DNA from 3 places in the Arthrobacter vasquezii genome. Region 3 is predicted to be linked to each of the others. Evidence: predicted binding sites of a transcription regulator. Region 3 holds the regulator's gene; each other region holds the start of a gene.
What was found. The regulator LexA, encoded in region 3, represses DNA repair genes until DNA is damaged. The targets are predictions, from matches to a motif close to TCGAACANNTGTTCGA.
Positions count from the first base shown of each region.

Region 1: P4U43_RS02980 (HNH endonuclease signature motif containing protein) is a predicted target of LexA. The motif match lies at 4,715-4,730, and genes of this name have one in related genera.
Region 2: P4U43_RS04400 (HNH endonuclease signature motif containing protein) is a predicted target of LexA. The motif match lies at 5,012-5,027, and genes of this name have one in related genera.

Region 1 covers NZ_JAROKN010000004.1:28,632-35,731, forward strand. Annotated here, with positions in the region: gene P4U43_RS02950 (COG4315 family predicted lipoprotein) at 1-509, shown strand, start outside; gene P4U43_RS02955 (sigma-70 family RNA polymerase sigma factor) at 524-1,036, opposite strand; gene P4U43_RS02960 (energy-coupling factor transporter transmembrane component T family protein) at 1,169-1,960, opposite strand; gene P4U43_RS02965 (ABC transporter ATP-binding protein) at 1,963-3,456, opposite strand; gene P4U43_RS02970 (ECF transporter S component) at 3,458-4,069, opposite strand; TPP riboswitch at 4,125-4,240, opposite strand; gene P4U43_RS02975 (DUF4235 domain-containing protein) at 4,383-4,643, shown strand; gene P4U43_RS02980 (HNH endonuclease signature motif containing protein) at 4,744-6,207, shown strand; gene mnhG (monovalent cation/H(+) antiporter subunit G) at 6,250-6,633, opposite strand; gene P4U43_RS02990 (monovalent cation/H+ antiporter complex subunit F) at 6,641-6,898, opposite strand; gene P4U43_RS02995 (Na+/H+ antiporter subunit E) at 6,895-7,100, opposite strand, start outside.
Region 2 covers NZ_JAROKN010000006.1:47,587-54,686, forward strand. Annotated here, with positions in the region: gene P4U43_RS04370 (DUF3107 domain-containing protein) at 1-83, shown strand, start outside; gene P4U43_RS04375 (hypothetical protein) at 99-404, shown strand; gene P4U43_RS04380 (thiazole synthase) at 471-1,262, opposite strand; gene thiS (sulfur carrier protein ThiS) at 1,264-1,512, opposite strand; gene thiO (glycine oxidase ThiO) at 1,509-2,642, opposite strand; gene thiE (thiamine phosphate synthase) at 2,790-3,440, shown strand; gene P4U43_RS04400 (HNH endonuclease signature motif containing protein) at 3,523-4,998, opposite strand; gene P4U43_RS04405 (ferritin-like fold-containing protein) at 5,136-5,861, opposite strand; gene P4U43_RS04410 (RNB domain-containing ribonuclease) at 5,930-7,100, shown strand, end outside.
Region 3 covers NZ_JAROKN010000027.1:23,548-30,647, forward strand. Annotated here, with positions in the region: gene P4U43_RS10815 (SseB family protein) at 1-305, opposite strand, end outside; gene priA (bifunctional 1-(5-phosphoribosyl)-5-((5-phosphoribosylamino)methylideneamino)imidazole-4-carboxamide isomerase/phosphoribosylanthranilate isomerase PriA) at 308-1,060, opposite strand; gene P4U43_RS10825 (hypothetical protein) at 1,105-1,242, opposite strand; gene hisH (imidazole glycerol phosphate synthase subunit HisH) at 1,264-1,902, opposite strand; gene hisB (imidazoleglycerol-phosphate dehydratase HisB) at 1,899-2,516, opposite strand; gene P4U43_RS10840 (histidinol-phosphate transaminase) at 2,584-3,693, opposite strand; gene P4U43_RS10845 (LysM peptidoglycan-binding domain-containing protein) at 3,814-4,203, opposite strand; gene lexA (transcriptional repressor LexA) at 4,494-5,225, shown strand; gene P4U43_RS10855 (ATP-dependent DNA helicase) at 5,246-7,100, opposite strand, start outside.

The DNA of each region.
Region 1 (7,100 bases), on a different contig from region 3:
GCTGTGGCGGCTCCACCTCAACCGAGACCGAGACCAGCCCCCCAGCCGCAGAAACCACGCCGGCAGAAGAACCGACAAGCGCTGAGCCCACCGAGGCGGAGGCAACGGAGGGGGCTTCCGAGGAACCATCCGGTGAAGCAGCGGCCGGCGGAACCGTCGGAACGCCGCTTGGTGTCGCGGAGACCGACCTGGGTGAGATCGTCGTCGACTCCGAAGGCATGGTGGTCTATTACTTCACCAATGACGAGGCGAACTCCGGGGTGAGCGCCTGTGAGGGCGGCTGCCTTGAAGCCTGGCCGCCGGTGCTCAGCGACAGCGAGACACCCGAAGTGGAAGGCGTTACGGGCGAAGTGGGCACCATTGAAACACCCGAGGGTGAACTGCAGGTCACGATCAACGGCATGCCGATCTACTACTTCGCCGAAGATGAGGCTCCGGGCGACACCAACGGCCAGGGCGTCAACGAGGTGTGGTACGTCGTAGCCCCTGACGGCGAGATGATCCAGTAAGGTAACGGCCGCGGCTAACCGCTCGAGGCCACATCCCGGGCAAGCAGGGCACTCTTGAGGGAGCGCAAAGCGTAGTGCAGACGGGATTTCACGGTCCCTTCCGGTATGGACAGGGACCGTGAAATCTCCGCCGCTGTCTCGCCGCGGAAGTAGAAGTGAAGTACCACGTCGCGGTGTTCAGGCGACAGCTCATTCAGTGCATCCGTCAGCAGCCACGAGGTCAGCAACTGCTCGACCTCGTCATCGGAAGGAGTATCCGGAACCTCGTCCACATCGAACTCGTGGCGGCGGAAACCGCTGCGGAACGAGTCCACCAGGATGTTCCGGGCAACGACAAAGAGCCAGGCACGGATTTCAAGCTCGCTGTGACCGCGCATCACCGGATGCTCCCAGGCCCGTAACAGGGTGAGCTGGACCACCTCGTCAGCCAGAAAGGCGTCCGCTGTCAGACGACGGACGAAGCGCCTCAGCGGGCGCAGGTGGTTGTCCCTGATCACGCTCAGCCAGTCAGCCTGTCCATCGGCCATGTTCGTTCCCCACGTTCGACATCACACCGCAGTACCTACCCATTGAGACGATGGAACGTTGGGAAAAGCCTGCGCTTTTCGAAACGCTGCCTTCATGATGCACCCCCGGAGCGCATCCGGAACAGGGGCCTGCTAGCCGAAAATGAAGTTCCAGGTGCCGGCGAGGACCGCCGCGGTCACGGCGCTCGCTGCGATCAGCACGCCCACCAGGACAACGACGACGTCCACTCGGCTGAAGGTGCTTTCCCTCGCCCAGGTGCGCGGTCCGGCTCCGAAACCACGAGCCTCCATGGCCACAGCCAGCCGGGTGGCCCTGCGGATGGCCTGGACCATGAGCCCGAACGCCTGCCCCAGAAAATGCCCGAACCGCGCTGCCGGGTTCCCCTCATGCCCTACGCCGCGGGCGTGCCTGGCGAGGCCCAATGTGCGCCATTCGTCGAACAGCAAGCCGACCAGCCGCATTCCGGCGAGTGCTCCCAGCACAAACCGGTGCGGCGCCTTCAGCCGCTGCGCCAGGGCATCGGCAAGGTCCGTCGGGTCGGTGGTGGTCAGGAGAAACAGCCCGGGCAGCGCGATTGCGAGCCCACGTAGGCCAATCGCGAGCCCGGCGTTGACTGAATCTTGCGTGAATAGAACGGGCCCGAACTCGAGAAGAACGCGTCCGGTCTTTTCAGCCAGTAGCGCGGTGCCGTAAGCGGCGACCACCGCCGCGATAACAAACGGCCACGTCCTCAGGAAGAGCTTCCGCACGCTGATGCCCAGCAGCGGGAGCAGCAGCAGTTCACTGCCAAGGACGACGCCGGCACTCACCCAGTCCACGCTCAGCATCACGACGACGGTGATCACCACAGCCGCGAAGAGCTTCGAGAGCGGATTGGCCCGCGGAAGCACCGTTCCGGTGATGGTGGGATTCACCACGTTCATGCTCACGCCGCCGCCTCCAGCGTTGCGGACGTACCGTCAACGGCCGCAATGCGGCTTCCGAGCGCTGCCGTGTACTCGCGGTCATGCGTCACCGAAACCACGCAGGTCCCCCCGTGGATGAGTTCCACCAGCAGGGTTACCAGCTCCGCCCAGGTGTTGGCGTCCTGGCCGAAGGTCGGCTCGTCCAGGATGAGGATGTCCGGGTTGGTGGCGAGCATGGTGGCAACGGACAGCCGTCGCCTTTCACCGCCGGACAGCGTGAACGGATTCGCTTTCAGCAGCCCCGTGAGCCGGAGCCGCTCGGCGATGGGGTCAATCCGCCGTCGTACCTCTTCCTCGGTAAGCCGGGCCACCCTGCGCGGGCCGAACTCCAGTTCCTCACGCACTGTGTTGGTGAGGAACTGGTGTTCGGGCTCCTGGAAAACCGTGCCGATCCGGTTGACCAGGTCGGCGGACTTCCACTCATATGGTGTCGCGCCGGCGCCGCGGGCGAGCGGCTCCAGAGCTGTCAGTCCGCCTCCCCGGGGGCGGAGCAGCCCGGCGAGAGTGAGCGCGAGCGTCGATTTCCCGGCACCGTTGGGCCCCAACACGCTGACTGCTTCCTGCCGTCGCAGAGTGAGGTCAACGCCGCTGAGAACTGCCGGTCCACGCTTGGTGCGCGCAACGGACAGCCCGGACGCCTGCAGCAGGTCCGTTCCGGAGCCGGTACGAACTGTTGGTGTCTCCGGCCGGTAACCCGGCACCCAGACTCCTGCCTCAATAAGCCTGGCCCGCGTGGATTCGTGCCGGAGCACTGTAGCCGGAGCACCATCGGCGAGGATGCCGCCGTCCGAATCGAGCACCACTACCCGATCAACGACGTCAGCCCAGATCTCAACTCGGTGCTCCACCACAACGAGCGTCGCCGAGGTTCGGTTGAGTACGCGGAGAACGGCATCACGCACTTCCAGTACTCCGGCAGGATCCAGGTTGGCGGTCGGCTCGTCAAGGAGCAGCAACCCGGGTTGCATCGCGAGGACTGCTGCAAGCGCCAGCCGCTGCTTCTGACCGCCGGACAGCGCGGTGGTGGAGGAATTCAGCGGGACATCGAGGCCGACGTCGTCCAGCGACTGGCGTACGCGTGGCCAGATTTCGTTCCGCGGCACGGCCAGGTTTTCGGCACCGAACGCCACTTCGTCGCCGACCCGGGCGAGCACCAGTTGGCTGTCCGGGTCCTGGAGCACCAGCCCGGAGCGGCCTCGTGAGTCAGCCGGGCTGACGCCGTCGATAGTGAGTTCGCCGGCCTGCTCGCCCTCGTCCTGATCTCCCAGGACGCCGGCGAGTCCATGCAGCAGTGTGGACTTTCCGGCGCCGGAAGCGCCGAGGAGGAGGACACGCTGACCCGGCTCGATCGTCAGGTCGATGTTTCGGACGGCCCAGCGTGTTCGTCCGGGGTGGCGCCAGCCCCAGCCCTTCGCTGTGATCGACGCCGGGACGGGCTCAGCGACGGCGGTCATGCTAGACGTCTGCCGTGCGGCCTGCGGCAAACGCGGACAGGGCACCGGTCTTTGCAAGGCCGCGCGTGGCAAGCCACGGCAACAGACCGGCGAGCACAACACCGGAAATGGCGGCGAAGATTCCGTACATCAACTTGTAGTCCAAGGTCCACTCGACCTTGTACATGATGTTTTCGCTGATGGCGAGGGCAAGTCCGGCGCCCAGACCTGCGAGCAGAGCTACACCGAGGTTCCAGCGTTTGTAGAGGAACAGTGCGAAAATCAGTTCCGCGCCAATGCCCTGGACCAGCCCGGAGAGAAGGACCGCCATGCCGAACTGCGTTCCGATCAGCGCAGACACGGCCGCCGCAAGTACCTCGCAGTAGATGGCAGCGCCTGGCTTGCGAATGATGAGTCCGCCCAGCACCCCGGCAATGAGCCAGCCGCCTGAGTACAGCCCGGCGAGAGGCGGAAAGGCAGCTGTTACCGCGGCAATGCCGCTGTAACCGGCGGACCAGGCGAAGAAGATGACGCCCACGGCCACCGCGATGACTGAGGCGACCACAATATCGACGACACGCCACTCATAGCGGCGCCGGGATTGGGACGGGGTAATGCTTTGTGTTGCAGTCATGATTGTTGATCCTCCTGGGTACAGGAGGGGAAGGCTTTCCGGCAGGACGCCGTGAAGCCTCGAGAACTCGACTCCCTTCGCCGGTACTAACCGGATCAGGTTCGAGGGTCTGCGGTGATCCGCACTCTCAGCGCCCACCACCTACGTGGTTGCGCTCCCCTGTCGTTGTTTGAGCGATACCAACTCTACACCGCGGGCCGTGCCGGGGCCGTCGTCGTAATTATGGTTGTCCCTGGGTGACCCACGGACCCTCCATGGATCACCGCTATAACGCTAGGCTGGGACCAAAGCCAAGCCGACTGAAAGAGGCACCATGAACACGATTTTCAAACTGATGGGCGTTGGACTGGGCATCGGAGCGGGCCTCGTGGGCACGCAACTGGTGGACTTCATCTGGAAGCGTGCCACCGGGAACGAGCCACCGAAGGACAAAGAGGGTCTGGAGAACAGCCTCCGGTCGGCGCTGGCGTTCGCCGTGATCTCGGGTTCGGTCAGCACCACCATCCGCGTGCTCACCAACCGCACCACGCAGCGGGCCATCCACCGCTACGAGCGCACCCGCCACCTCACCTAGGCCACTCCTTTGCAGGCCTGTGGATAAGTCGGTTTGACTTGTCCTGCACATTGGTGGTTTTCGGTCGCGGTTAGTACACGTGTTCGATAAAATTTTGGGTATGGCCGTCGCACTGCTCGAACCTCGCCCGGAGGACACGTCTCTCCTGGGTGGAATGCGTTCGGACCTACAGGTCTTTGCGCAGCAGCTGGAATCGACATACCTGACGCTTAGCCCGCAGGAGGCCGCGGTGACCCTGGTGGAGGTTGAGCAGCTCTCCAACCTGGTGGACCATCTTCAGACGGTGGTTGCCCGTGCCGCTGAGGACCACCAACTCGCTACCGTTGACGCCCTAGATCCGTACAAGAACACTGCGGACTATTTGCGGGCGAAAATCGGTATCAGCCGCTCCGAAGCGAACCGCCGGTTACGCCTCGGACATGACGTCCTGCCCGAGGTTCCCGGGCCAGGAGCCGCGCTCGTACCTGCCTTGGGTGTGCTGGCTGAAGCGACCAAGGTCGGTGCGCTCAGCAGCCGTGCTGCGACCATCATCCGCAACTCCGTGCACCGGGTCTCCACTGTCGCGACCGGCCGTGAGCTGGATGCCATGGAAGAGCACCTGGTCCGCCAGGCCGTTGAGTCCGACGAAGACGTCCTGCGGGCCCTCGCCCAACGCTGGGAAGACATCATCGACCAGGACGGCACCGAACCCACCGAAAAAACCCTCCGCGCACGCCAGGGTGTGTTCCTGCGCGGTAGGCGCCACGGCCTGCACTTCATGGAAATCGGCGCCACCGACGAACAATACGAACACCTCATCACCGTCATGAACACCGCCACCAACCCCAGAACTCAGGGCACCGTTTCAGCGCCCGACGAGCCGACCCGTGAACAGAACCTGCTCGACGGGCTGGTTTCAGCATGCCGGATCGCGCTAACAGGTGATGGTCTTCCAGCGACCGGAGGACACCGACCCCAGGTAATGGTTACCATCAACTACCGCGACCTCCTCAAAGACCTGGCAGACAGCGGACACGACGGGCATTCGGTCTTCGCCCAACAGATAAGCGCCCGCAGCATCCGCAAACTCGCCTGCGACGCCGACATCCTCCCGCTCGTCCTCGGCGGCAAGGGTCAGGTCTTGGACATCGGCCGCACCCAACGTCTCTTCCCACCACATCTGCGACGGGCACTGGTCGCACGCGACAAAGGCTGCGCGTTCCCCGACTGCACCACACCCGCAACCTGGTGCGAAGCCCACCACATCATCCCCTGGGCTGCAGGCGGAACCACCAACATCAGCGACGGCGTGCTGCTCTGCACCCGACACCACCACCAGATCCATGAGGGAAATTGGACAGTCGAATCAGTCAACGGAATCCCCTGGTTCAGACCACCCAAATACCTCGACCCGCAACGAACGCCCAGACGCAACCGCTACTGGCAAGTAGAACAAGCCATCCACAACCACCTCGCGCGCTCTGACACCGGCACGAGCTCCAACGCGTCCAGGAGCACCCGCACCCACATCGGCACCGATGCCGGCACCGATGCCGGCGCCGGCACCCACACGGCACCACCGTGATCAGCGGCAGTGTTGCGGCAGCCAGTAACCTACTGGCTGGGCCTACTCGCCGGACGCACGGTCCCCGGCCTCACGGCGCCGGGTGGCCGCGTGTTCCACGACATCGTCAAGGTCGTCCATGCTGAGCAGGTCCTTGCGCAGGTGCTTGGTGCGGTACCCGGCGCGTCCCACCATGTGTGCCGACACCGGCGCAGTGAGCAACTGGAAGATCCAGCAGACGATCAGGACGGGCACAACTGCCCAGGAGCGCTGTTGCACCGCGATGGCCAACAGGAACAACAACAGTCCCAGCACCTGGGGTTTGGTTGCCGCGTGCATGCGGCTCAGCAGGTCAGGAAACCGCAACAGTCCGACGGCTGCAGCCAGCGACATGAGCGCTCCACCGAGAAGCAAAACGGCGGTCAGGACATCCAGGGCAGCATCCATCAGCGGCTCACTTCTTTTCCGTGACGAACCGGGCGACCGTCACCGAAGCAATAAATCCGACGACGGACGTTGCCACGAGGATCACGAGGCTGTTGGTGTGCCCGTTGAAGACCATGTCAGCAGCGAGCGCGCCACCTACGATCGCGAGCAGAACGTCAACGGCCAGCACCCGGTCGAGGATCGAAGGACCACGCGCCACCCGGTAAATGGCGCACAACGCCGAGACTCCGAGGATTACAGCGATGATTCCGAGAATCACGTTCACGGGTGTCCCCTTCCGTCGAGGTGGTGCGGCGCATCGGTGCCGAGCAGCGCCAGATCCTCCCGGGTGCCCATGACCCGGATTAGCCATTCCTCGGTACGCCGGGCGTTCTGGCGCACCTTCTCGGCGTCGTCCCTGGTAGTGACATTCAGGCAGTGCAGATACAGCGTGGATGTGGAGCGGTCCACCTCCACCACCAGGGATC
Region 2 (7,100 bases), on a different contig from region 3:
AGGTAATCGTTCCCGCCGGTGTTCTTGGCTACGTCGAGATTGGCGAGAGCGAGTCGCGCCGCATCGGGTTCGGCGCTCTCTAACCGGAGTGATCCTCCATGGTTTCGCTGATTGTGGTCACCGGCGTCGCCATCTCCATCGGTTTCTTCGCCTGGTTTGCTGACCGGCGCCATCATCGATATGGAATGCTGCTGCTTCCCGGGATCTCCCTCAGCTCGGCGCTGATCCTGTGGATCATTCTGCAGTTCGCGGGGTTGGGATACCATCCTGATCTGTTCTGGATGGTCTGGCTCCTACCGCTGGTTGCAGCAACCATCGTGACCGCGTGTGCCGCCTGGTGGTTCGGCCGTCACCGCGAGCAGGCAGACGCAGAGGCCATGACTGCAATTCTCAAGCGGCGCTGATCAGCTGACTTCCGCTAGGCGATTCAGCCAAGAGGCACAGCTAATCGGTGCAGCTAATCGGTGCAGCTAGAGATCAGCGCGGCCATCGTGTGGTGACGAAGCGAGCGCATGCTCACGTTTGGGTATCCTTCCTGCCCGTGACGCCAGACGACCAGCCAGAACAGCGTGCCGAAACGCGGCCGCCATTGCCACGGGGTCCTGGGCGCGGGTTACCGCTGTGGCCAGGAGAACCGCGTCACAGCCCAGCTCCATCGCGAAGGCCGCATCCGACGCCGTGCCGATTCCGGCGTCGAGCACAATGGGGACTCCTGCGCGGGACACGATGAGCTCAATGTTGTGGGGATTCAGGATGCCCAGTCCTGTGCCGATCGGTGCACCCAGCGGCATGACCACGGCTGCACCCAGCTGCTCAAGTCGCAGGGCGAGGACGGGATCGTCGTTCATGTAGGCAAAGACGGTGAACCCGCGGGACACCAGCGTTTCGGCTGCTTCCACCAATTCCAGGGCGTCCGGCAGCAGGGTGTGCTCGTCGGCGATGACTTCGAGCTTGACCCAGTTGGTTTCCAGTGCCTCCCGGCCAAGCTCAGCAGTCAGAACGGCTTCACGCGCAGTGAAGCATCCGGCGGTGTTCGGCAGGATACGCATCCCTTGCGAGTGCAGGAGCTGGAACAGCGATGCTCCTGTTTCCGGTGTGTAGCGGCGCATTGCGACGGTGGTCAGTTCCGTCCCTGATGCAGCGAGCGCCTCACCGAGTCCCTCCATGCTGGGCGCTCCCCCGGTTCCCATGATCAGCCGGGAGTTCAACGGGATTCCGTCGATTACGAGGGTGTCGGCGCTCAGCGTTGTGCTCGGGTCCATGTCATCCTCCCTGTACGGCAGTAACGAGTTCGATGTCGTCGCCCTCAGTCAGTTCCCAGCCGGACCACTCGCTACGCGGAATGACCGCCGAGTTGACCGCCACGGCCACACCAAGGCGTGACCCGTCAGCCGGTTGCCCGGTAGGTGTCAGATTTTTGCTGGTGAGCTCGGCCACGAGATGCAACAGGTCCAGGGCGAGGGTAGCTGATTGCACCCCGTTCACGGTGACGGTTTTGGCCAATGCGTTCATGCTTGTCCTTCCTCAAAACGATCCGGCCTGTACCGCTCAAGGCCCGGCGGGCACGGTTTGCCCTCCAGCAGGTCCACGCATAGCGCGGCCGCCACCGGCGTCAGCAGTACTCCGTGGCGGAAGAAGCCGGTTGCAATGATCAGTCCGTCAGCTCCGGGGACAATACCGAGCAGCGGCGCGTTGTCCGGCGTACCGGGACGTGCGCGGCACAGCGCTTCCTCTAGTTCAAGCTCAGCAACGGCCGGAACGAGCTGGCGGGCGTCGCGCAGCAGTTGATAGACGCCCCCTGCTGACACGCCGCTGTTGCCGTCCTCGCGCATTGTTGCGCCGAGTACAACGGTTCCGTCCGCGCGGGGAACCAGATAGACGGCCGTACCACGCACCAGACCGCGAACGGTGTGGCTGAGCAGCGGCTGCAGTGCAGCGGGTACCCGTAGGCGGAGGATGTCACCGTAGATTGGCCGCAGCGGAAGCCGGCACGGCAGCCCTGCAAGTTGTGCGGCCGCAAGACCGTTCGCAACGACAGTGTGGCGGGCCGGAAGGACGCTGCCGTCTTCAAGGATCGCGCCTGTCACACGACGGCCGTCATAATCAAGGCCGGAGGCTCGTGCCTGGACCAGGCGTCCGCGTTCGCCGAGGGCAGCCAGCAGCGCTGCGGCCAGCTTCCGCGGATCGACCTGGTGGTCGTCCGGCGCGGAGAACGCCGCGGTGGCAGCTGGTCCGATCATTGGCTCCGACCGGCGTGCCTCGCGGAGGGACACCTGTTCAACGGACAGGGAATGGTGGGTCTGTACGTCTCGGAGGTCAGCGAGTGCGGTGCGGTCGGCGCCGTCGATCGCCAGGACCAGGGTGCCGGTTTTGCGGTAGCCGGGATCAATTCCCGTCCAGGCGAGGGAGGAAAGGAAGTCCGGGTAGCGACATGCGGAGTCCACCGTGAGCTCGAGAAGGTGCTCTTCGCGGTAATGCAGTTCGCTGGCCGGGGCGATCATGCCTGCAGCGGCCTGAGTGGCGCCGGTTGCGGGATCCGGGTCCACCAGTGCGACCGAATGCCCCCTGCGGATCGCTTCCCAGGCGATCCCAAGCCCAATGATGCCCCCGCCGATCACAGCGACGTCCACGTGTTTCTCCACCAGGAGTCCTTCCCTACGCCGGCATGATCCGGATCAGGTTCGTTGTTCTCACAACGCGGTCGGCGTCGGACGCCCTCTCAGCCGTGTGGCAGACCGGTGATTCCCGGACGCGGCACGGCTCCCGCAGTACCCCCTTATTGTAGGGGTATGAAACTGAGCGCTGCCCACCTTTACCTGTGCACGGATTCGAGACCACAGCAAAAAGACTTCGACGCTTTCGTTGACGCTGCCTTCGAGGGCGGCGTAGACATCATCCAATTAAGGGACAAGTCCCTGGAAGCCGCACAGGAGCTCGAGCTGCTTTCGGTGCTGCGTGCGTCCGCCGTTGCACACGGGAAGCTTTGGTCCGTCAATGACCGCGCAGACATCGCCGCGGTCAGCGGCGCCCCGGTACTGCATGTTGGGCAGCGGGACCTTCCTCCTGCGCTCGCGCAACAATTCCTGCACGACGGCGGCACCATAGGGCTCTCGACGCACTCACCTGCGGAGGTGGCCGGTGCTGCAGCGAACGACGACGTCGGATACTTCTGTACTGGCCCGGTCTGGGCCACGCCGACCAAGCCCGGGCGGACCGCCGTGGGCCTCGAACTGGTGCGCGAAGCTGCGCGGCTGGAGGCGGACCGGGCCCGTGAGGGTTTGGCGTTGAAGCCCTGGTTTGCCATTGGCGGAATCGATCTGCTGAACGTGGAAGAGGTGGTGGCGGCTGGCGCGGCGCGAGTGGTCGTGGTCCGGGCCATTACCGAGGCGGATGATCCGCAGGAAGCGGCGGCGAAGCTCCGGGCACAACTTCCCGCCTAGCTGTAGTCTCCGCAACCGGTGTGTCCCCCACAACCAGCGCCCGCGCCAGCCCGCACCGCCGGCGCCGGGGCGGTGCCGTTGGTCAGGGTGGCTCTGCGTTGGAGCTCGTGCCGGTGTCAGAGCGCGCGAGGTGGTTGTGGATGGCTTGTTCTACTTGCCAGTAGCGGTTGCGTCTGGGTGTTCGTTGCGGGTCGTGGTATTTGGGTGGTGTGAACCAGGGGATTCCGTGGACTGATTCGACTGTCCAGTTTCCTTCGTGGATCTGGTGGTGGTGTCGGGTGCAGAGCAGCACGCCGTCGCTGATGTTGGTGGTTCCGCCTGCAGCCCAGGGAATGATGTGGTGGGCTTCGCACCAGGTTGCGGGCGTGGTGCAGTCGGGGAACGCGCACCCCTTGTCCCTGGCCACGAGCGCCCGTCGCAGATGCGGTGGGAAGAGACGTTGGGCGCGGCCGATGTCCAAGACCTGACCCTTGCCGCCGAGAACGAGCGGGAGGATGTCGGCATCGCAGGCAAGCTTGCGGATGCTGCGGGCACTTATCTGTTGGGCGAAGACCGAATGCCCGTCATGTCCACCGTGCCCGTCGTGTCCGCTGTCTGCCAGGTCTTTGAGGAGGTCACGGTAGTTGATGGTGACCATTACCTGGGGTCGGTGTCCTCCGGTCGCTGGAAGACCATCACCTGCCAGTGCAATCCGGCATGCTGAAACCAGCCCGTCGAGGAGGTTCTGTTCACGGGTCGGCTCGTCCGGACTGGTTAGAGCTTCTTTGCCGCGGTCCGTCGTGCCGTCTCCGTCGGTCGTGCGGTCTCCGTTGCCAGTGGTGCTGTGGGTTCTGGGGTTGGCGGCGGTGTTCATGACGGTGATGAGGTGTTCGAACTGCTCATCGGTGGCGCCGATTTCCATGAAGTGCAGTCCGTGGCGTCTGCCGCGCAGGAACACACCCTGACGTGCACGCAGCGTTTTTTCGGTGGGCTCGGTGCCGTCCTGGTCGATGATGTCTTCCCAGCGTTGGGCGAGGGCCCGCAGGACGTCTTCGTCGGACTCAACGGCCTGGCGGACCAGGTGCTCTTCCATGGCATCCAGCTCACGGCCGGTCGCGACAGTGGAGACCCGGTGCACGGAGTTGCGGATGATGGTGGCGGCACGGCTGCTGACCGCTCCGGCACTCGTGGCTTCAGCCAGAACAGCCAGGGTAGGTGCGGCGGTGGCGCCTGGCCCGGGAACATCGGGCAGGACGTCATGTCCGAGGCGTAACCGGCGGTTCGCTTCGGAGCGGCTGATACCGATTTTCGCCCGCAAATAGTCCGCAGTGTTCTTGTACGGATCTAGGGCGTCAACGGTAGCGAGTTGGTGGTCCTCAGCGGCACGGGCAACCACAGTCTGCAAGTGATCGACCAGGTTGGAGAGCTGCTCGACCTCCACCAGGGTCACCGCGGCCTCCTGCGGGCTAAGCGTCAGGTAGTTGGACTCGAGATCCCGCACGTAAGCCAGTAAGCCGGACCGCATCCCACCCAGGACGGAAGCATCCTCCGGGTGGGGTTCGAGCGGTGCGACGGCCATACCCAAAATTTTATCGAACACGTGTACTAACCGCGACCGAAAACCACCAATGTGCAGGACTAGTGGAACAAACTTATCCACATGCCAGTGAAGGAATCGCCAACCGCTGAACACCCCCACGTCGCGGGTAGCTCCACTCAGGCCGTTAGCCCCAACGAACTCATACGGCGCGAATGATTACGGGTGAGTTGCGCAAAGAGTTGGGCAGTCTGCCGTTCATGATCCGCAGAAGAGCCCTTGAACAGGAGCCCGCCCAGGAACTGGCGTTCGATGCCCACGCGTTGCGCCTGGGTCAGCGCCTCCCCCACCAAACGGCGTCCCCACAGCGCAAGCCGCGAAGCGAGCCGGGGATCGTCGGAAAGAGCTGATTTCAACCGTGGCTGCAGCAGACCCCCCTGCTCGGCAGTTGACTGGATACGGGCAATAATCTCCCGCGTGTCGTCGTCGAGGTGTTCAGCGAGCGCGGTGTAGAAGTCACCGGAGATTGCGTCAATGACGTAGGCCTTCATCAGCGACTCGTACCAGTCAGCCGGGCGGGTCCGCTCGTGGAAGGAGTCGATCGATGCCTGGAAGGGCCGCATTGCCTCTTCAACGTCAACACCGAGGCCCGCAAGGTGCGCGCTGACCATCTCGAAGTGCTCGAATTCCGTCACGGCAAGCCGTCCCAGCGCAGCCCGGTCCCGCAGGGTCGGGGAGAAACGAGCATCCGAGGACAAGCGCTCAAACGCCGAAAGCTCGCCATAAGCCATGACGCCGAACAGGTCGACAACAAACTGATTGAGCGGCCCCAACCCGGTGCCGGCCCTCTCCGCCGGGGATGCTGGCGAAGGGCTCGACGGGGAAGGCGGATGCAAGGCAGTCATGGGAACAAGGGTACCCGCGCGCCGATTCCTTCCGCTGCTCCAGCTGACTGTGTACTACGGTGGGCACTGTGCCGTATTCTCATCTGGATCTGAGCAACCGGGACTCCCAGGTACAGCTCACCGCAGCGCTGGAAAGCCTCCGGCAGGAACTGGAACTGCGCGCCGACTTCCCGCCCGAGGTGTTGGCGGAGGCGAAGGCTGCTGTGGACTCATTCGTACCGCCGGAACGTGACCTCACCGGTCTCGGCTTCATCACAGTCGACCCTCCCGGATCAACCGATCTGGATCAAGCCTTTCACCTGGAGCGCGCCGGATCCGGCTACCGCGTCTGGTACGCCATTGCGGATGTTCCCGCCTTCGTGGCACCGGGCGGTGCGATAGACACGGAAGCCCGCCTTCGCGGCCAGACCATGTACGCACCGGACGGCCGCATCTCCCTCCACCCGGAGAAAATCGCTGAGGACGCAGCCAGCCTGTTGCCGGGCAGGAACCGGTCCGCCTTCGTCTGGGAGTTCGAACTGGACGAGGCCGCACAGGTGGAGTCCGTCGTCGTCGGGCGTGCTGTGGTCAGGAGCCGTGCGCAACTCACCTACGACCAGGTGCAGGAAGACCTCGACTCAGGCGGCGCCGCGGAGAACCTGACCCTCCTGAAGGAGATTGGAACCAAGCGCATCGCACTCGAGAAGGAGCGCGGCGGCGCAAGCCTGAACCTTCCGGAGCAGGAAATCGCGCACGACGGCGAACGCTACTTCATCGTCACGCGCCCGCCCCTTGCGTCTGAAGACTGGAACGCACAGCTTTCGCTGATGACGGGCATGGCGGCCGCCGAAATCATGCTCGAGGGAGGCGTGGGGATACTCCGCACCATGCCGGCCCCTGACGAGACGTCCCTTGCCCGGTTCCGGCACCAGGCCCGCGCGCTCGGGCGCTCCTGGCCCGCGAACGTCCCCTACGGCGAATTCCTGCGCAGCCTCGACACCTCAGATCCGCGCCAGCTTTCACTCATGCATGCTGCTGCGTCACTGTTTCGCGGCGCCGGCTATACATCGTTCGACGGCGCTATTCCCGAGTCAGTTGAGCAGGCGGCGATCGCCGCACCCTATGCCCACACCACCGCACCTCTCAGGCGCCTGGTGGACAGATTTGTCCTGGTGACCTGCGAAGCGCTGTGTGCCGGCAGGGATGTTCCCGACTGGGTTCGGAATGCCCTTCCGGAACTGAATGCTCTGATGTCGTCCT
Region 3 (7,100 bases):
CGGTCCCCGGGAGCTGCAGTGACATCATCAGCAGCTTCCGGGCCGCCAAGCTGCGCGATCACCGGCACGAAGACACGGATTTCCGTCAGCGCCCGCAGCACTGCGGCCTCATCAGCGGCGCCGTGCACCAGAGCCTGCAGGGCAGCGGCGTAAACCGCCGGCACCGCGCCGTCGTCCTTGTCGAAGGCGTGCAGCGGGTTCCCGCCGCCGGAAAGATCCCTTCCTTCCCAGGCGCGGCCTGCCGAGTCAGCGATGTTACCGCTCAGCGCCGCTTCGATGTGGGCAGGAAGCCTCCGCTCTGCCATGGCTAGCGCTCCGGGAGCCCCGCGACGTCGAGCGCCTGCGGTAGTGTGAAGGCGCCCGCATAGAGGGCCTTTCCTACAATGGCGCCTTCAAGCCCATCGGGGACCAACTGCCGGAGCGCGGCAAGGTCATCCAAACTGGAGATGCCGCCGGATGCCACCACGGGCCGCTCGGTTTTCTCGAGCACCTCCCGGAGGAGCTGGAGGTTGGGACCCCGAAGCGTTCCGTCTTTGGTCACGTCAGTCACGACATAGCGAGCACAGCCGGCATCATCCAGGCGGGCGAGTACCTCCCAGAGGTCACCGCCTTCCTCCGTCCAGCCGCGGGCAGCCAGGGTGGTGCCACGAACGTCGAGACCGACGGCCACGGCGTCGCCGTAGCGGGCAATTGCGCTGGCTGTCCACACGGGATTTTCCAGGGCCGCGGTGCCGAGGTTTACCCGCTCCGCTCCGAGCTCGAGCGCCTGGTCCAGGGACGCGTCATCCCGGATCCCGCCGGAGAGCTCCACTTTGATGCTCAGTTCCTTGACAACGCGGGCAAGCAAATCGCGATTTGATCCCCGGCCGAAGGCCGCGTCCAAGTCAACGAGATGGACCCATTCGGCGCCGTCGTTCTGCCATTGCAGTGCGGCATCGAGTGGATCGCCATAACTTGTTTCGCTGCCGGCCGCTCCCTGTACCAGCCGGACGGCCTGGCCGTCGGCCACGTCAACCGCAGGGAGCAGTTCGAGGATGGGCGATTCGGTGAAGGGACTCATTCGCTTCCTTTGTTCTTAAGATCGGTGCCGGCGCAGCCGGACAGTTAGGGGGTCAGGGTGAGCAGGTACGCGGCGAGCAGCGCCAGGACGGCGAGAACGCCGAAGCTGATGGTGAGCGCGCGGGGCATCTGCTGGCGATGGAATGAAACGACGCCGCCGATCAGCAGCCCCGCCAGTCCCATGAGAATCAGGCTCCACATGGATCAGCGAAGGCTGCCGGTCCAGTTACGCAGCAGCTGCGCACCGGCGTCGCCGGATTTTTCGGGGTGGAACTGCGTGGCGGAGAGTGGGCCATTCTCCACCGCGGCAATGAACGGGCTGCCGTGCGTGGACCAGGTGACGAGCGGCGGCCGCATAGCCGGCTGGGTGACGTCGAAGTTCCATTCCTGCACACCGTAGGAGTGAACGAAGTAGAAGCGCTCTTCAGCAATGCCCTCGAAAAGCACCGACCCGGCGGGGGCGTCGACGGTGTTCCAGCCCATGTGCGGCACAACTTCCGCCTTGAGCCGTTCGACCGTACCGGGCCACTCCCCCATGCCCTGGGTCCGTACGCCGTGTTCCACCCCCTCCTCAAACAGGATCTGCAACCCGACGCAGATTCCGAGGACGGGGCGACCGCCGGCAACACGACGGCCGATCATGCGCAGCGCGTCTACCTCTTTCAAGCCCTGCATGACGGCGGCAAACGCTCCCACACCGGGCACGACGAGCCCGTCGGCGTTGAGGACATCATCAGCCGCTGAACTCAGTGTGACTTCAGCGCCGACGTGTTCCAGTGCCCGCACCGCCGAACGAATGTTCCCGGAACCATAATCGAGAACTGTCACTTTCGGCGCGCTCATAGCGCTCCCTTGGTGGAAGGGATTCCGCTCACCCGCGGGTCCGGTTCAACCGCGGCGCGAAGGGCGCGGGCGAAAGCCTTGAACTGGGCCTCGACGATGTGGTGCGGATCCCGGCCGCCAAGGACCGTCATATGCAGGCAAATCTGGGCGTGCAGGGTGATCGCCTCGAAGACATGGCGCGTCAGGGATCCCGTGAAATGTCCGCCGATGAGGTGGTACTCCTGGCCTGTGGGTTCACCTGAGTGAACCAGATAGGGGCGCCCGGAAATGTCGACGACGGCATTGGCGAGAGCTTCGTCCAGGGGCACAGTTGCCTCACCAAACCTCCGGATACCTGCCTTGTTGCCGAGAGCCTCGCGCAGAACCTCACCGAATGTGATTGCTACATCCTCCACAGTGTGGTGGACATCGATGTGGGTGTCGCCGGTGGCCCTCACGGTGAGATCGATCAATGAGTGCTTTGCCAGGGCCGTCAGCATGTGGTCGTAGAACGGCACGGACGTGCTGATCTCCGAGCGCCCGGTGCCGTCTAGATCGACCTCGACGAACACCGACGACTCACTCGTGGTCCGCTCACGTCGGGCAGCGCGATTGGCAGTAGCTTCCGCGGTCATGGATGGTCCTTACGGTTGTTTCGGCAGCGAGACGGGCGGCGGGCCCGCATGTGCGTCCCGGTCCAGTTTAGGAGACACGCGGCCGGATCAAAGATTCGAGGGCTTTCAGGAAGGTTGTGGTCTCTTCCTGCGTTCCGGCGGTCACCCGAAGGTGGCCCGGAATCCCGACGTCCCGGATAAGAACCCCGGCATCAAGCAGGTCCTGCCAGACGGCGCCCGGATCATCGAGCCCTCCGAACAGCACAAAATTGGAGTCCGAAGGTGCAACGGGCAGACCCATCCCCGTCAGCCCGGACACAATGCGGTCTCTTTGCCGCTTGATCTCATCCACGTTGGCGAGCAGCTTCGCCGAATGGGTCAGCGCCGCGACAGCCGTGGCCTGCGTAATCGCCGACAGGTGGTACGGGAGACGCACGAGCCGAAGCGCATCCGCAATTTCCGGCGCTGCGGCCAAGTACCCGAGACGGGCTCCGGCCAGCGCAAAGGCTTTACTCATGGTGCGCGAGACGATAAGCCGTTCCCTGCCGGGCAGGAGCTCCAGCGCACTCGGAGTGCCGGAGTGGGAAAACTCTGCATACGCCTCGTCCACAATGACGATTGCCTGCGCCGCTTCGCCTGCATCGTAGACCTCGGAAACCACCTCCAGGGGAAGCGCTGTGCCGGTCGGGTTGTTCGGGCTGCACAGGAAGACAATGTTTGCGCCCGTGGCGGCTACCTCGCTGGCGGTGGTACGAGCGTCCAGGTCGAAGGATTCATCCCTCGAACCTGTCAGGTATCCAGTACCGGTGGAGCCTGCGAGCAGCGGATACATCGAGTAGGTGGGAGGAAATCCCAACGCAGTCCGGCCCGGTCCGCCGAACGCGAGGAGGACGTGCTGCAAAACCTCATTGGATCCATTCGCCGCCCAGATGTTGTCCGCGGTGAGTCCGTGCCCTAGGTACGTGGCGAGATGTTCGCGAAGCACGGTGAACTCCCGGTCAGGGTAGCGATTCAGCCCCGCCACGGCGCCCTCGACTGCTTCAACAATTGCACTGCGAACATCCTCCGGAACGCCATGGGTGTTCTCATTGACGTTCAGCAGAATGGGCACATCGATCTGGGGCGCACCGTATGGTCGAAGGCCGCGCAGATTCTCGCGGATCGGCAGTCTGTTAAGGCGTTCTAGCGGATCGGTCACCATGAGAGTTTAAGGCCGCCCCATCCGCCACGAAGAATTCCGCTGAAGCCGGGCGAACTGTTACGAGCCAACCTGTGAAGAATCAGCGCGCCTACCGCTGTGCGGAAGCAGATCCGCTCCTTATGGATTTCCAACCGGAATATGAAGCGACTGCCCGGCCTGCACGGTCGACGAGCCTAGAACATTCAGTTCGACGATTTCCTCAACGACGGCTCGCGGATCACGTTCCGGCGCGTACTCGGCAGCAAGAGCCCAGAGTGTCTCCCCCGATGCAACACTGACCCGGACAGTGTCCGTGAGGTCACCGCCGGCTGTCGCTGCCTGCGCCTGGGAGGTGAAGAACGAAGCAACCACCAGCAGTACGGCAACAAGCAATGCGACCGGAATTGCCACCAGAACCACCCAGCCGCGACGGGTGAGATGAAGGCGCGGCGCCGCAGCCGGCCCGTTATTCTCACGGTCCTCTGGGTGAAGTACGGAAGCTGATCCTGCGATATGGAGCGTAGACATGGCGTCCACCTTTCTCGTTGTGTGGATCTCCCACAGCTTTGTTCGAAGCTGTGTTCTATTCCTCTGCACTTATTATTAGCACTTGTAAACTAATATTGTCGAGACTCACTCGAACAAATGTTTGAAAACACGTCCCGCCTCCCCTAGCGTTGCTGTCAAGGGTGACGGTCCGGCTGCTTCACAAACCAGCTCATCACCCGCCACTGACAAAAATGGTTGGCGAGCCGGCAGTCCGGGCCCGGCCGGAGGAAGGGATGCATCTCGTGGCAGATCTCAGTGCGGCAAAGGACATGGCAGAGGTGCCTTCGCCCGATGCGAAGCGCGGACGCGGAAGGCCGCGCGGCAGGGCCATGCCAAAGGGAATGACAGCACGTCAGACAAAAATTCTCGAGACAATTCAGCGCAGCGTAGCTGCGCACGGCTACCCGCCCTCAATGCGCGAGATCGGTGACACCGTAGGGCTTGCGAGTCTGTCCAGCGTCACGCACCAGCTTTCACAGCTGGAACGCATGGGTTACATCCGCCGCGATCCCAAGCGCCCGCGAGCGATGGAAATCCTGCTTCCTCTCACGCTCGGTGACAGCACACCGCGTGCGCTGCCCTCCTCCGCCGAAAGGGAGGAACCTGCGCGGGCATCGTCGGCCGTCGACGCGGCAATGGTCCCGCTGGTCGGACGGATTGCAGCCGGAGGTCCTATTCTGGCGGATCAGGTTGTTGAGGATGTCATGCCACTGCCCCGGCAGCTCGTCGGGCACGGCGATCTGTTCATGCTGCGTGTTTCAGGTGACTCCATGATTGATGCAGCGATCTGCGACGGAGACTGGGTAGTGGTCCGCCAGCAGAGCACAGCCGAGAACGGCGATGTGGTGGCAGCACTCCTCGATGATGAGGCCACAGTGAAGACCTTCCGGCAGCGTGACGGTCACACCTGGCTTCTGCCGCAGAACACCAATTACGAGCCGATACTCGGTGACCACGCCACCATCATGGGCAAAGTTGTCTCGGTGATGCGTGCGCTCTGACCGAGGCGCGCGGCATGGTGCTAGGCGCGCTGCGTCTCAGCGAGCCGGGAGAGGACCCCGAGCGCCGTTGCGCGGTCCGTCGTCGACCAAAACGGCGGTAGCGCAGCCCTGAGGAAGCCGCCGTAGCCCGCGGTTGCCAGCCGGGAGTCCAGTACTGCCACCATGCCTCGATCATCGTGGGCGCGGATGAGGCGGCCGGCTCCCTGCGCAAGACGAACGGCGGCATGGGTAGCGGAAACATTCATGAATCCGTTGCCTCCGGCCTTTGCGACAGCTCGGGTCCGCGCAGTCATGAGCGGATCATCAGGTCGGGGAAACGGTATGCGGTCGATGGTGACAAGCCGGCAGGCAGTTCCAGGCACATCGACGCCCTGCCACAGCGACATAGTGCCGAACAGGCAGGTGTCGGGCTCCTCTGAAAACTGCTTCACCAGCGCGGACATGGAAGATTCACCCTGACAGAGAATCTCAACGTCGAGCCGGTCCCTCAACGCGTCAGCAGCGTCCTCCGCCGCACGCCGCGAAGAGAACAGTCCCAGCGCTCCTCCCCGGGAGGCTTTGATGAGCGCCTCCAGCTCATCCAGTTGTTCCCCGGAAGTCCCGCGGCCCGGTTTGGGCAGGTCCTTGGCAACGTACAGGACACCCTGACGGGGATAGTCGAATGGGCTGCCAACGTCCACGCCGGTCCATGACGGCGCTCCCTCGCCCGTCAAACCGAGGGACCCGGCAACCGGTCCGAACTCCGAGCCGATTGCGAGCGTAGCTGACGTGAGCACAACCGTGTGGTCCTCGAACAATCCCCGCCTCAGACGCCCGGCAACCGACAGCGGCGCAATGCTGATCGTGGCAGGCGAGGAGTCATCAGCCGCGGAGTAACCGGAGCCCGGTGTAAAGGTACTTGGCCGACTCGCCCAGAGCACTTCGCCCGCGCCACCTGCTGCGACCATCCGTTCGGACAATTCGAGCAATACCAACAGCCGTGAGCGTGCCATCTGGCGGCCACCGTCTGCCGACTGGGAGGACCCGTCGGAACTCGATTCGGACAGCGCCAGGCGGCATGACTCCCGCAATTGCACGAGCGCGAGTTCCTGCAACTCGTCCAGTCCCCCAGCCATCAGACCCGTGGGCTGAGCGTCGAACGCGTTCTCGAAGGCATCCTGCGCGGCCGCCAATGTGTCCGTGTTGGAACCGAGATGGCGCCTCGCCGCTGAGGCCGCAGCGCCGATCAGTGCTCCTGACAGTTGCCCAGACACCGCAGACGTGACGCGGTCGTGTAGCTCGTGCGCCTCGTCAATGACCACTACGTCGTGCTCCGGAAGGACCGCCAGCCCCTCGAAAGCGTTGATCGCCAGCAGCGCATGGTTGGTGATGACAATGTCCGCTTTTCCTGCCCTCTCCCGTGCGCGCTCGCTGAAGCATTCCTCAGCAACGGGACACTTTTGCGCACCAAGGCACTCCATGCTGGACACCGATACCTGGCGCCAGGCCCGGTCGCTGACACCGGGAAGGAGTTCGTCCCGGTCCCCGGTCTCCGTTTCTTCCGCCCACTCCCGCAACCGCACGATTTCCCGTCCGAGCGGGGTGGAAGGTCCTGCCGCAGGATGCGGCGCCGCGGTGTCACCGTCGAGGGAGAAGAGGGCTCCCGAATCATCCTCGTCGGGGAAACCTCCTGCCGTCTTATGCCTGCAGACATAGTTCCCCCGGCCTTTCAGAAGCGCTACGTCGACCGGCCGAGGAAGCGAACCACGCAGGGTCTCGAGAAGTCTCGGCAGATCGCGGTTGACGATCTGGGACTGAAGGGCAAGGGTGGCCGTCGAGACGATCGAGGTTGTGTCACCCTTCACGGCATGCGCGATGAGCGGAAGCAGATAGGCC